One region of the Colwellia sp. BRX9-1 genome, then DNA from elsewhere that is predicted to be linked to it. Evidence: riboswitches for the same ligand, from Rfam matches in the RefSeq annotation. Region 1 holds a riboswitch; the other holds the start of a gene.
What was found. A riboswitch is a leader RNA that binds a small molecule or an ion and turns the genes downstream of it on or off. The one in region 1 is predicted to bind lysine.
Positions count from the first base shown of each region.

Region 2: it holds a riboswitch for lysine, as region 1 does, so the genes downstream of both, dapA (4-hydroxy-tetrahydrodipicolinate synthase) here and lysC (lysine-sensitive aspartokinase 3) in region 1, are expected to answer to the same signal.

Region 1 is NZ_JACGVM010000013.1:107,497-113,114, forward strand. Features, by position in the region: gene deoA (thymidine phosphorylase) at 1-495, opposite strand, end outside; gene H4J76_RS13075 (hypothetical protein) at 767-1,387, shown strand; gene H4J76_RS13080 (DUF6435 family protein) at 1,492-1,671, opposite strand; gene H4J76_RS13085 (hypothetical protein) at 1,810-2,217, shown strand; gene H4J76_RS13090 (hypothetical protein) at 2,308-2,592, shown strand; gene H4J76_RS13095 (GNAT family N-acetyltransferase) at 2,653-3,060, shown strand; lysine riboswitch at 3,226-3,424, shown strand; gene lysC (lysine-sensitive aspartokinase 3) at 3,536-4,888, shown strand; gene queC (7-cyano-7-deazaguanine synthase QueC) at 4,963-5,618, opposite strand, start outside.
Region 2 is NZ_JACGVM010000008.1:96,139-101,756, forward strand. Features, by position in the region: gene H4J76_RS09765 (DUF2059 domain-containing protein) at 1-344, shown strand, start outside; gene H4J76_RS09770 (succinylglutamate desuccinylase/aspartoacylase family protein) at 413-1,549, opposite strand; gene H4J76_RS09775 (PLP-dependent decarboxylase) at 1,583-2,827, opposite strand; gene H4J76_RS09780 (2,3,4,5-tetrahydropyridine-2,6-dicarboxylate N-succinyltransferase) at 2,854-3,603, opposite strand; gene dapA (4-hydroxy-tetrahydrodipicolinate synthase) at 3,634-4,566, opposite strand; lysine riboswitch at 4,657-4,828, opposite strand; gene H4J76_RS09790 (DsbA family protein) at 4,955-5,618, opposite strand, start outside.

The DNA.
Region 1 (5,618 bases):
ACGTTTGTCGGCTGGTGCTAAATCTTTGGTTTGTGAAATAATTGCTGTGCCTTGCTCTTTAACTGTTGCTTGGAACTCTGCAAGGCTAGGGCGAACATTAAAACCAGGGATGGCCTCTAATTTATCAACCGTACCACCAGTATGACCTAAACCTTGTCCTGCAATCATTGGCACATTAGCCCCACATGCCGCGACTATTGGTGCTAGCATTAAGCTTACTTTATCACCAACACCACCCGTTGAATGTTTATCTACAATGGGTTTGTTTAATTTATTATGCCAATCAACAACCGTACCCGAGTCACGCATAGCCATGGTTAGATTAACAACTTCATCGGTTGTCATGCCATTAAGCCAAATAGCCATAGCCATAGAGCCAACTTGTGCATCGGTGAAATCACCTGTTTTAAGACCGTCAACAAAGCATTGAATTTCATCTACAGTTAAAGCTTGTTTATTACGTTTTTGACGAATGATATTTTGAGGTAAGTGCATAGTGATCCCTTTAGATAATAATTGAGTTGAAAAGCATTAGGTAACAATTATGTAAACGTCCATGCTTTTTAATTTGTTAATTGGTTGCTAATAGCATAGCTATGTATTGCTTTTATTTAGTATTATAGTTGAGCCATAACTAGCTGTTTAATACATTTAATAGCCATATATTGTGTTTTCCTGACTCATGTGTCAAGATCTAATCGTGTTTTTCTGACCAATTGGTCAGATTATTATACTATGCCCGTTGTTTTACTAAAAGAGTATTGTCATGTCCCTGTTAGAAGCCTTTGGTTATGTTGCAAGTGTGCTAATTGCCTTATCGTTAATGATGTCTAATATCAAACGATTGCGTTGGATAAATTTATTTGGTGCTGCTGCCTTTAGTGTTTACGGGTACTTTATTGATGCCTACCCTGTTTTTATTTTAAACGGTTGGATAGCTTTGGTTGATGTATACTATTTAATCCGTATTTATCAAGAAAAAGATCAATTTGATTTAATTAAATTAAAATCAGTGGAATCATCTTTTTTCAACTTGTTAAAGGAACGTTACGGTAAAGATATCATTGGCTTATGTAAAAACTTTCAGTGGCAGCAACTTGATGATGCCGTGGTATTGTTATTGTTTAGGAACATGAAACCCGTAGGATTATTTGCTTATCGGGAGTTAGATGAGGACGGTAAGGTTGAAGTGCTACTCGACTATATCATTCCCGAAGACCGAGATTTTAAAGCAGCCAAATTTATGTTCTCTGCTGAAGAAAATCAACTAAGACAAGAAGGTATTAAACATTTAATCGTCGAGCCATCAGATGATGCTCATGAACTTTACTTGAGACGGGTTGGCTTTACCAAAAAGGCTGATCATTACGAATTATTAATCAATTGAGTGTACTGAAGACCGCAAGCAGATAAATACCGGGTTTAAAAGGGAAAACAATAAAATCCCGCCATCACCTTAAATGAAGTGGCGGGGTGTTCGCTATTAGCGCGTTAGTTCTTTTGTGAATTTTCTAAATCTTTAATCTGCACGGCTATTTTTTCTGCTTCAGCAGTGATCATCGAATATGACTTTATATCTCCATTTCTTTGCGAAAACATCGCTTGTTCAAGCTTAGCTTCATAGAGTTTATTTAATCTTTTTATCGGGTCTTTTTTAAATATTCCAAACATTTTATTTACCATTGAGTTGGTTACTGTTAGTTATACGTATACAAATCGATTTTAGTTTTTATTATTTACATTTTAATTAAAAACTTATTGTATCGTGCTACGTGTTGCAAAAATTTATTCTCATTATAAGAGGGAAAAATGGAAAAAAATAAATTCAGCTCAGAATGGTCCTTACTCCAAAATCAGTTTGACAGCTATGAGAAACATTCGCTTTATATAAAACTTATTGCCGTTATCGTTTTACTAATAGCCATTATATCGAATGTAATCACGATTCCTATCTTTTTAATCTTAGTCGTTTTATGGCTTCAAGATGCTGTTTGGAAGACATTTCAATCACGTATTGAGACACGGCTTTTACAGCTGGAAAAATATATTTCAGCCGACAGTAGTGAAAATGTATGTCAATTTAACTCTGAATATCATAAAGTTAGCTTATCAGGTCTTACCTTAATTAAAGAATATGCCTGTCAATCAATTAGGCCTACTGTTGCATTTCCTCATGTAGTATTGATATTCATCTTATGGGTTCAGCATGTGTTGTAGTGGGTTAGCTTATATTGATAAATCACTTATGACTTTAGATAACTATTGTTTTATTCGCGCGAATATCGCGTTATTTTTTGGATAATTATTATGAACTTAGACAAATCGACTAAACGTATTGATAAAAGAGTTAAGAAAGGATTTCAAGGCTACCCACAAATTTCATTAGCTTATTTTGGTCAGTCAGCTGATTGTGCTACTGAAGTTGTGGTTGGTTTTATTGCCGCTGAAGGTGATGCTCCACAAGAGCAAAAATTTACCAGTAAAGGTGATGCGAGAAAAGATGAAACTATTCAAACAACACTATTAAAAGTTATTGAACGTGCTGATGCAAAAACAGTGGTAGAAGTTGCGGGTGTTACCCTTATTAAATAATGTTGCTGGCTAATTACTGTCTGTTAATAGGTCAGTGAATATTGAGTTTAAAAATTAAAGATGACCATAATTTATAGATTTTCTGACGACCATATAAAGCAAGTTCACCAGCTTTATAAAAGTGTATGGTGGGGTAAAGAACGCTCACTCGAAGACACTCAAAATTGTATTCGTGGTTCTCAAATTTGTATTGGTATTCTCGATGTAGACAATGAGCTCATTGGTTTTACGCGAATTCTAAGCGACTTTATCTATAAAGCAATAATCTTTGATGTGATTGTAAGCGCCTCTCATCGCGGTAATGGTATCGGTCAGCAATTGATGAGCCTGGTTAAAAACCATGATAAATTAATCAAAGTAAAACATTTTGAATTATATTGCTTACCTGAACTGGAGAGCTTTTATAAAAATCTTGGTTTTTCAACGGATGTCGGTGGTATAAAATTAATGCGCTGCAGCAACCGTTAATTTTTATATAAAAGCCTAGCCATGCTTTAGTTGAACTATGGGTAATACTATTAAGCTATTATTTCTAAAAAAGATCGACTTAGCCTGTTGATTTATTATTACAGATAGGATTTAATCCACATGTCGGTTATTAGAATAAATACTCAAATTGTATGTTTTTAATAATCAACCAGAAGAGGAGCAGTAGCTAGGTAGATAACACGAAGAACCACCATTCTTTTGACTGTTATTGAGGGAGACTATTGCCGAGAGTAATTAGCGAGTGGCGTTATTTATTCGGTTACTAGGGCTGAATCCCTAGGATTGTCACCTCTAGTTAGTATGTTAAGTGCTAATTAGATTATGGTGGAGAGCTTCTGGCTGAAAAGTTTAGTTTATCTTACCAAGAACACTTCTTAATTCAGCCATGCTCTTCCTTGAAGTTTATAAAGTTACCCTATAATTATTACTGGGGGCTTAATTAGGGAGACCTTAGATGTCATTATTACCTTTTACTGTTGCAAAATTTGGCGGCACAAGTCTAGCTGATCATCAAGCGATGTTACGATGCGCTCAGATCATTAAAAACGATGCAAGTAACAAAGTTGTTGTCGTATCTGCAAGTTCAGGCGTTACTAATTTACTGGTTCGTTTAAGTCAAAAAGATGTATCTCAGCATGAACAATTAACAATCATTAGCAGTATTCGCGCTATCCAATTTAATATTACCCAACATTTAGCTGAAGAAACACAGCTAAACTTTCAAATTGATCAACTGCTAAATGAGTTAAGCGAGTTCTCTAACGCGCAATCACTTAATTATTGCCCACGCATAGCCGATGCAATTTTGTCATTTGGTGAACAAATGAGTTCATGTATCTTTGCACAAGTCCTTAAATCTGTTGGTGTTAATGGCGAAATGTTTGATGTTCGCCAAGTTATGAAAACCAACGCATTATACGGTAAAGCCGTTGTTAACCTTGAGATGCTCGCTAATAACGCACAGCAATTTCTTATGCCTTTGCTGGTTGATAAAGTTATCGTTACCCAAGGTTTCATTGGTCAAGACGAGGACGGTCATACGACAACCCTAGGCCGTGGTGGATCTGATTACAGTGCGGCACTTTTAGCCGAAGCGTTACATGCCGATAATCTTTCTATTTGGACTGATGTTGTCGGTATTTTTACCACAGACCCACGTATTACCGAGCATGCCCGTGCTATTAAAGAAATCAGTTTTGGCGAAGCGGCTGAAATGGCGACCTTTGGCGCAAAAATTCTTCATCCGGCAACACTCATTCCTGCGATGAGAAAGAATATTCCGGTTTTTGTTGGTTCAAGTAAGGAACCAGAGAAGGGGGGTACACGCATTCAACAGTTTGTTGAATCGAGCCCAATATACCGCTCAATAGCCTTACGTAGAGAGCAAACATTAGTAACGGTAAAGAGTCCTGCTATGCTACATGCTAGTGGTTTTCTTGCACAAGTCTTTGGTATTTTAGCCAAACATGAACTGAGTGTTGATTTAATTACCACCAGTGAAATCAGTATTGCGCTAACCTTTGATAATCCAACGGGGTCGACGCAAGCGCTTTTAAATTCAACCGTTGTTGAAGAATTAGAACAGCTTTGTGAAGTCACCGTAGAGCACGGTTTATCGTTAATAGCGGTTATAGGAAATAAAATGCATCGCAGTAATGGCGTTGGTACCAGTATTTTTGAAACTATATCAGGGATAAACGTGCGGATGATTTGTCATGGCGCCAGTGAACATAACTTATGTTTCTTAGTCGACGAGAAACAAGCAAATGAAACCGTTGAAAAGCTACACAATGCCTTATTTTCATAAGCTTTAAGCGTAATATTTCTTTGGTCAGTACAGAAAAAAGATAAAACACCTTGCCGTGTTTTATCTTTTATTTATCAAGATTCGTAACTTAACGGATCGGTAACATTATTATCACTGAAAGCTTCTAAACGCTCTTGGCAGGCACCACATTTTCCACAGGCTTTTTCACGGCCGTTATAACACGTCCAAGTATTATCATAGCTTAAGCCCATTTTTAATCCATCGGTTAAAATATCACTTTTAGTAACCGTTAAATAAGGGCTAAATATTTCTACTGACTCGTAGTTAGCTATTTTACACACCTCATTCATTTTCATTACAAATTCGGGACGACAATCAGGATATATTGCATGGTCTCCTGAATGTGCGCCGTAATAAACTTGGCTAGCCCCCACTGAAACGGCATAACCGACCGCAAGTGATAACAAAATCATGTTACGGTTAGGTACAACCGTTGATTTCATACTTTCAGCTTCGTAATGACCTTCAGGAATATCAATATTGTCGGTTAATGAAGAACCAGCAAGCAATTGATTAATAGATGATATATCGATAATTTTATGGTTTACATCAAGTGATTGACAAACCGTACTGGCAAATTCAATTTCTTTGACATGACGCTGTCCGTAATCAAAGGTTAATGCGAACACTTCTTTGCCATCATGCAAGGCGCGATTAAGAACAGTGAATGAGTCCATGCCACCAGAATAAATAACAACAACTTTGTTTG
Region 2 (5,618 bases), on a different contig from region 1:
CGAAAAAAATGAATATTTCGAACAAAGAGAAAGTTCATTTTGATAAATATATGGATAAAGTAAATGCCCTTCTTCATGAGAAAATGAATTGGCATAGCTTTAAAGAGCCAATGATAGACATTTACAGCCGCAATTTTACCGAAGCAGAAATACAAGGGTTAATAACATTTTATCGTTCAGATATTGGCAGAAGTATGACGAAAAAAATGCCTTTAATTATTCAAGACTCAATCATACTTTCACAACAGTTAATGCAAGATTTTATACCCGAAGTCCAATCTTTAGCCAAAGAACTTAGCGCGAGTATCGAACAATCTCGCCAAAAAGAGCAAACAAACAAGTAGTTCAAAGGTATTGGCAACAGTAGTATTGTCAATACCTTATTTATAAATCAAGGCTAATTCACACAGTATTAAAACTCAAAATACTCACTAAACACTTTATATAATTCTGTACCTTGATTCACACTCGCCGAGGCAAAATGTAAAATAGGAATGACTTTTTTATCCAGTGAAATATAGTGCAATGGATCGCCGTCACCATAATTATCCATGCGTAAAATTCTCGCCAGCGGTTCACCTGCAGCTAATGGTTGACCAAATTCAGCCAAGTAATCGACCATCCCTCCCATTGGCGAATAAAAGGCTTTGTAGTTTTTTAAATAACATCCATAACGTGTCATCGTTTTAGGTCGGTATTCAGTGGTGTTGATGACGTTTTTATGCTGTAAATAATTCATAATACTTTTAGCATCTTCTAAGGCTACATCAAGATCAATCTGTTCTTGCGAGCCTAATTCAACGGTAAAGCTTTCTTTGTTAATAGACGCTGAACTAATCGAAAACTCGATACCTAATTCAGCAAAAGCGTCTTGTAATGACCACCAAGGGCAGAAGGTTGCTTCATCTAAGGCACCATCAAAGTCATTAGGAATTAATAATGTATGTGGAATATCAAAGTACTGAGCGCTTTCTTGCGCATATTCAGGGCAGTATAAATGTTTACTTGAAATAGGCCCGGTATGTAAGTCTAAAACGTAGTCAGCTTGATGAGCCAAGCGCTGTAATTGATAAGCAATGCGTTGTCCGGTCGTTAGCCCATAAATATTATGGTTAAGTTTTTCTTCAATACTTTCAATCATTAGCTTTTTAAAATTGGCTTCAATAACTTGATTTTTTTTGCCAATACATTCACGAACAAACGGCTTGATGATGCTTTCATCAAAGTGATACATCCGATTCCAATTCACTCCGGTGATAGGATCAAATCTGCCAAGGGTATATTCACCATTTTTATGATTACACCCCACAGGGTTGGCATAAGGTACTAAGGTAATATCGCCATTTATTTTTGTGTTTTTCAATAATTCTAATAGTTGAAAAATAACCGCATTACCTTGCACTTCAGCGCCATGCATATTCGCTTGAATATAAACACTGGGTGCATCAGTACGTCCTTTTATACGATAAACAGGAACGGTAAGTGCTGCGCCGCTCGCCATTTCACCAACATGCATAACTTCTTTTTTTATTTCATTCATTTTGTTCACTTTATCTTAAACATTAAGCTGAAGTATTTATCGCTATCTTAAATACCAATCCGCTGGTTGTGCTGCTCTGACTTCAACCAACGTCCCTTGACTAAACACGTATTCAGCAGCGATATGGTGACAAAGAAAAAATGGCATACTTTCAGTAAAACCGTAAGCACCGCAATAGCCAAATACCAGTTGATCGCCAACAGATACGTCATCAGGCAAAGGCAACTTACCCAATTTGTCCATACTGGTACATAGCGGACCATGAATATCAAACAACTGTTTTTCGCGTGTAGACTCTCGTAGTAAATTGACAGGAAAAGGCTGTTCGGTTATCGCCGGTCTTAACAAATGATTAATACCTGCGGCTAAGACTAACTGCTCTTGACCATAATTCATTTTTCTATCAACAACGGGGACCACATAATAACCACACTCAGCAACCGCAAAACGGCCCAATTCTAACCATAACTCTTCGGCACCTGCCTGCTGCTTTATGATCGCCAGATCAGCAATAATTTTCTGCCAAGAAAGTGTTTTGCCTTGCTGTAAATAATCAATACCTAAACCGCCACCTAAATCTAAGATTTTTAATGGCATACCTATGTCATCAGCTAAACCTTTTAATGGTGCAACCATTTGTGACCACAGCGAGAACATTTTTTCATTACTGAGCATATTGCCCCATTGAAAAATATGTAAACCACACAACTCAATACCAGGAAAGTTAACGACTTTAATGCTTTGCCACTGCTCTATCGACAAACCAAATGGTGTTAGGCAATTTCCCCCTAAAGGGTTTTTTTCACCCTCTGGCCATTGCAACTGAACCCGCAACAGCACTCTTGGCTTAACATCATGCTCAATAGCTGCTTCATTTAACCAAGTTAATTGATTCAAACTTTCAGCAACAAAAATATTAACCCCTTGTTTAATGAACGACGTTATTTGTGCTTTTGATTTTGCCGGACCGGTATTTAAGATACGTTCGGGTGTAATACCTTGCTTTAAGACTTGATTTAATTCGCCACTGCTCGCCACATCAAAATTAAAACCCGCATCGTCTAAGGTTTTAATGATGTTAGATAACGGGTTCGCTTTTACCGCAAACCATAACTTAATGACGTCTTGGCGTTGTAGTTCGGCTAAATGGGCTTTAAGCGCATCAAGATGATAAACAAAGTAACCTTCTTGCTGGCTACTTTCAGGTTGTTGCTTTGTTAACTCAGCGCTTAATTCAAGCGCCGAAGGAGAATCAAAACAATAGGTAGTATTTACTAACTCAGACATGATATTCCTGCTTTACCTTAGAGGGCTTAACGTAAAATAGACTCGAGCTCTAACGAGGCATTACTTTTTTCATCGCGATATTTAACGATTAATGCACAAGCCATATTTAAACCGTGCGTTTTCGCCCACGCCCCTGAAACCGGACGTGTTCCTGGCACCACTACAGCACGTTCAGGAATATCAGCACCTTTTTCAAGCATCACTTCATTCACACAATCGTAAACAGGCACTGACGCTGAAAGTGAGACACCTGGCGCTAAAACAGCCCCTTTTTTAACAACAATACCTTCGACAATGACCACACCAGCACTTAGAAAGGCACCATCTTCGATAATAACAGGGCTTGCACCAACCGGTTCTAAAACACCACCAATTTGAACAGCGGCAGAAACATGAACATTTTTACCTATTTGGGCGCACGAGCCAATTAATGCATGGCTATCAATCATAGTACCTGTATCAACAAAAGCCCCAACATTAATGTAAGCGGGTGGCATAATAATGACACCAGGAGCAACATGCGCACCACGGCGAACTGAAGAACCACCCGGTACTAATCGCACTTTATCGTCAGCGGTAAACTCACGCGCAGGTAAATTATGTTTATCGACAAACCCCTTATAAATGCCATCAAAAGCAATGTTTTCGCCCGCTTTAAATGCTGATAATATAGCTTCTTTTACGGCTACATTGGCCTGCCAATTTCCTGCTTCATCTTGATTTGCCGCACGAACAGTACCTGCTTCTAATTGTGTTAATGTTTCTTGCCAATTCATTTTAAATTCTCATGTTAATACTTAAAGGGATCACTTAGCTTGAGTTTCAAGCCATTGATTAATTAATTTATCTGATGCTAACAGCGAGTTGCAGTCGTTAAGTTCTAAATGGGTTAACGGCGCACGTAAAAAGGGAGTGTTGATCATTTTATTTTGGTGCATTAATACTTTTACGGGTATGGGACTTGCCACCTGAAAAAGCTCATCGACCGCATTTTGCCAAAGTGGAAATAAACCTTGAGTCTCACCAGCTAGTGATAGCTCGACGTATTGATGAGTCGCTGCCGGCCAGACATTACTACAAACCGAAACTAACCCTTTTACACCTGCTTGTGCTAAGTAAGGCATCATGGCGTCTTCACCACTATATAGGGCTATATCTGGACAATACTGGCGATAGGCGAGTACCTGATTTAAATCGCCACTGGCTTCTTTTAACGCCCAACAATGCTGATGATTTTGCACCGCCTGTAAAGTTTCAATAGCAATAGAAACACCGCTACGAGAGGGGACGTTATATAACATACAGGGGAAGTTGGCGGCATCAAGTAAAGCACTAAACCATTGCGTTTGACCTATCACACCCGGCTTTGCGTAAATGGGACTACCAAGTAAGTAGGCTGAAATAGGTAATTTATTACAAGCTGTTATCCAATTAATTTGCTCGGTTAACTGATAACCGCCAACAGCAACCATTAAAGGTGCGCTTAGTGATAATTGGCAAACGAATTCAACAATCTTAACTTGCTCTTGCGATGTTAAGGCCAGGCCCTCTCCTGTACTACCTAGCAAGACAATACCATTACCGGCGTCAGACTGACTAATAGCTAATTGTTTGAGGCTTGGAAAATCGATTTGACCATCATCAAGTAATGGCGTAATTAATGCGGTCCATAAAATAGTATGATGAAGCGTTGGGTTAGCTGTTAAGCTAATTTTTTTTGATAGTTTTATTTGATTCATTTCTCTCGAACTCTGTTCGTTCGGAGAACTTTTAGGCGTTTGTAATAACCAAGATAACAATCACTTATGTGAAGAGCATTAGGCTTTACAAAGGCCAGAAGCTCCCCACCAAGTTGGTGACAATTGTTAGGATTCAACCCAAACAACCGATAAGTAAATTATCAAAAAATTACTTACCTCGGCATTAATCCCCCTCGTTACCAATCATTAGAGCTTGATCTCTTTATGATAACTACCTGGTTAATGCTCCTCTTCTGGCCCTTTATCATAAGTTTCGCTTGTTTGAAAAAACAAAACTTTATTGAATTCAGGACAACAACATTAGAACATTTATTCTAATGTTGAGTCAATAGTGCTCTAAATGAAGATAATACGGATATATTATATCTTATGAAACAATGATCGCTTGTTCAATTTGTGCCAAGCGGTCTTGCCCCCAACAAATAACATTTTGAAATCGAAAACAAGGCGCTCCCCATAACCCCATGCCATCTAAAGTACTTTGGTTGGTATCAGACCATTGTTGCCAGTCATGTTCATTATTATATTCTAACGCTTGTAGATAATTGATTTTATGCTGCTGACATAAAGATTCGATTACCGATTTATTTGATAAGTCTAAACCGTCAACATAAATGGCCTTAAACGCAGACTTAATAAAATCGAGTTCTTTATTTTGTTGTTCTGCATACGAAAAAATTTGAAAAGCATTAAAAATACCTTGCCCTAAAGGATCTGCAATACCGGTAAAAGGAATATTAAGTTTTTTAGCTTCACGACTGGCATCAAAAACAGCATAACGTTCTTTATTTTCTGTCGTGGTTAACCCCCGCATAATCAAAGGTAATAACGGCTTTATCTTTAAAGGGATCTGATAATGCTGACTTAACTTTTCTGCTTGTAATAAACCAATGTAAGAATAAGGGCTTCGTAATGAAATAAAGGCTTCTAATATTTTCGTGTCAGCGATGTCAGCGATGTCAGCTGCATTATCTTTCACTTGTTGCTCAGCAAAGACTAATTTATTTTTTTGATAAACAGCAACACTGTCA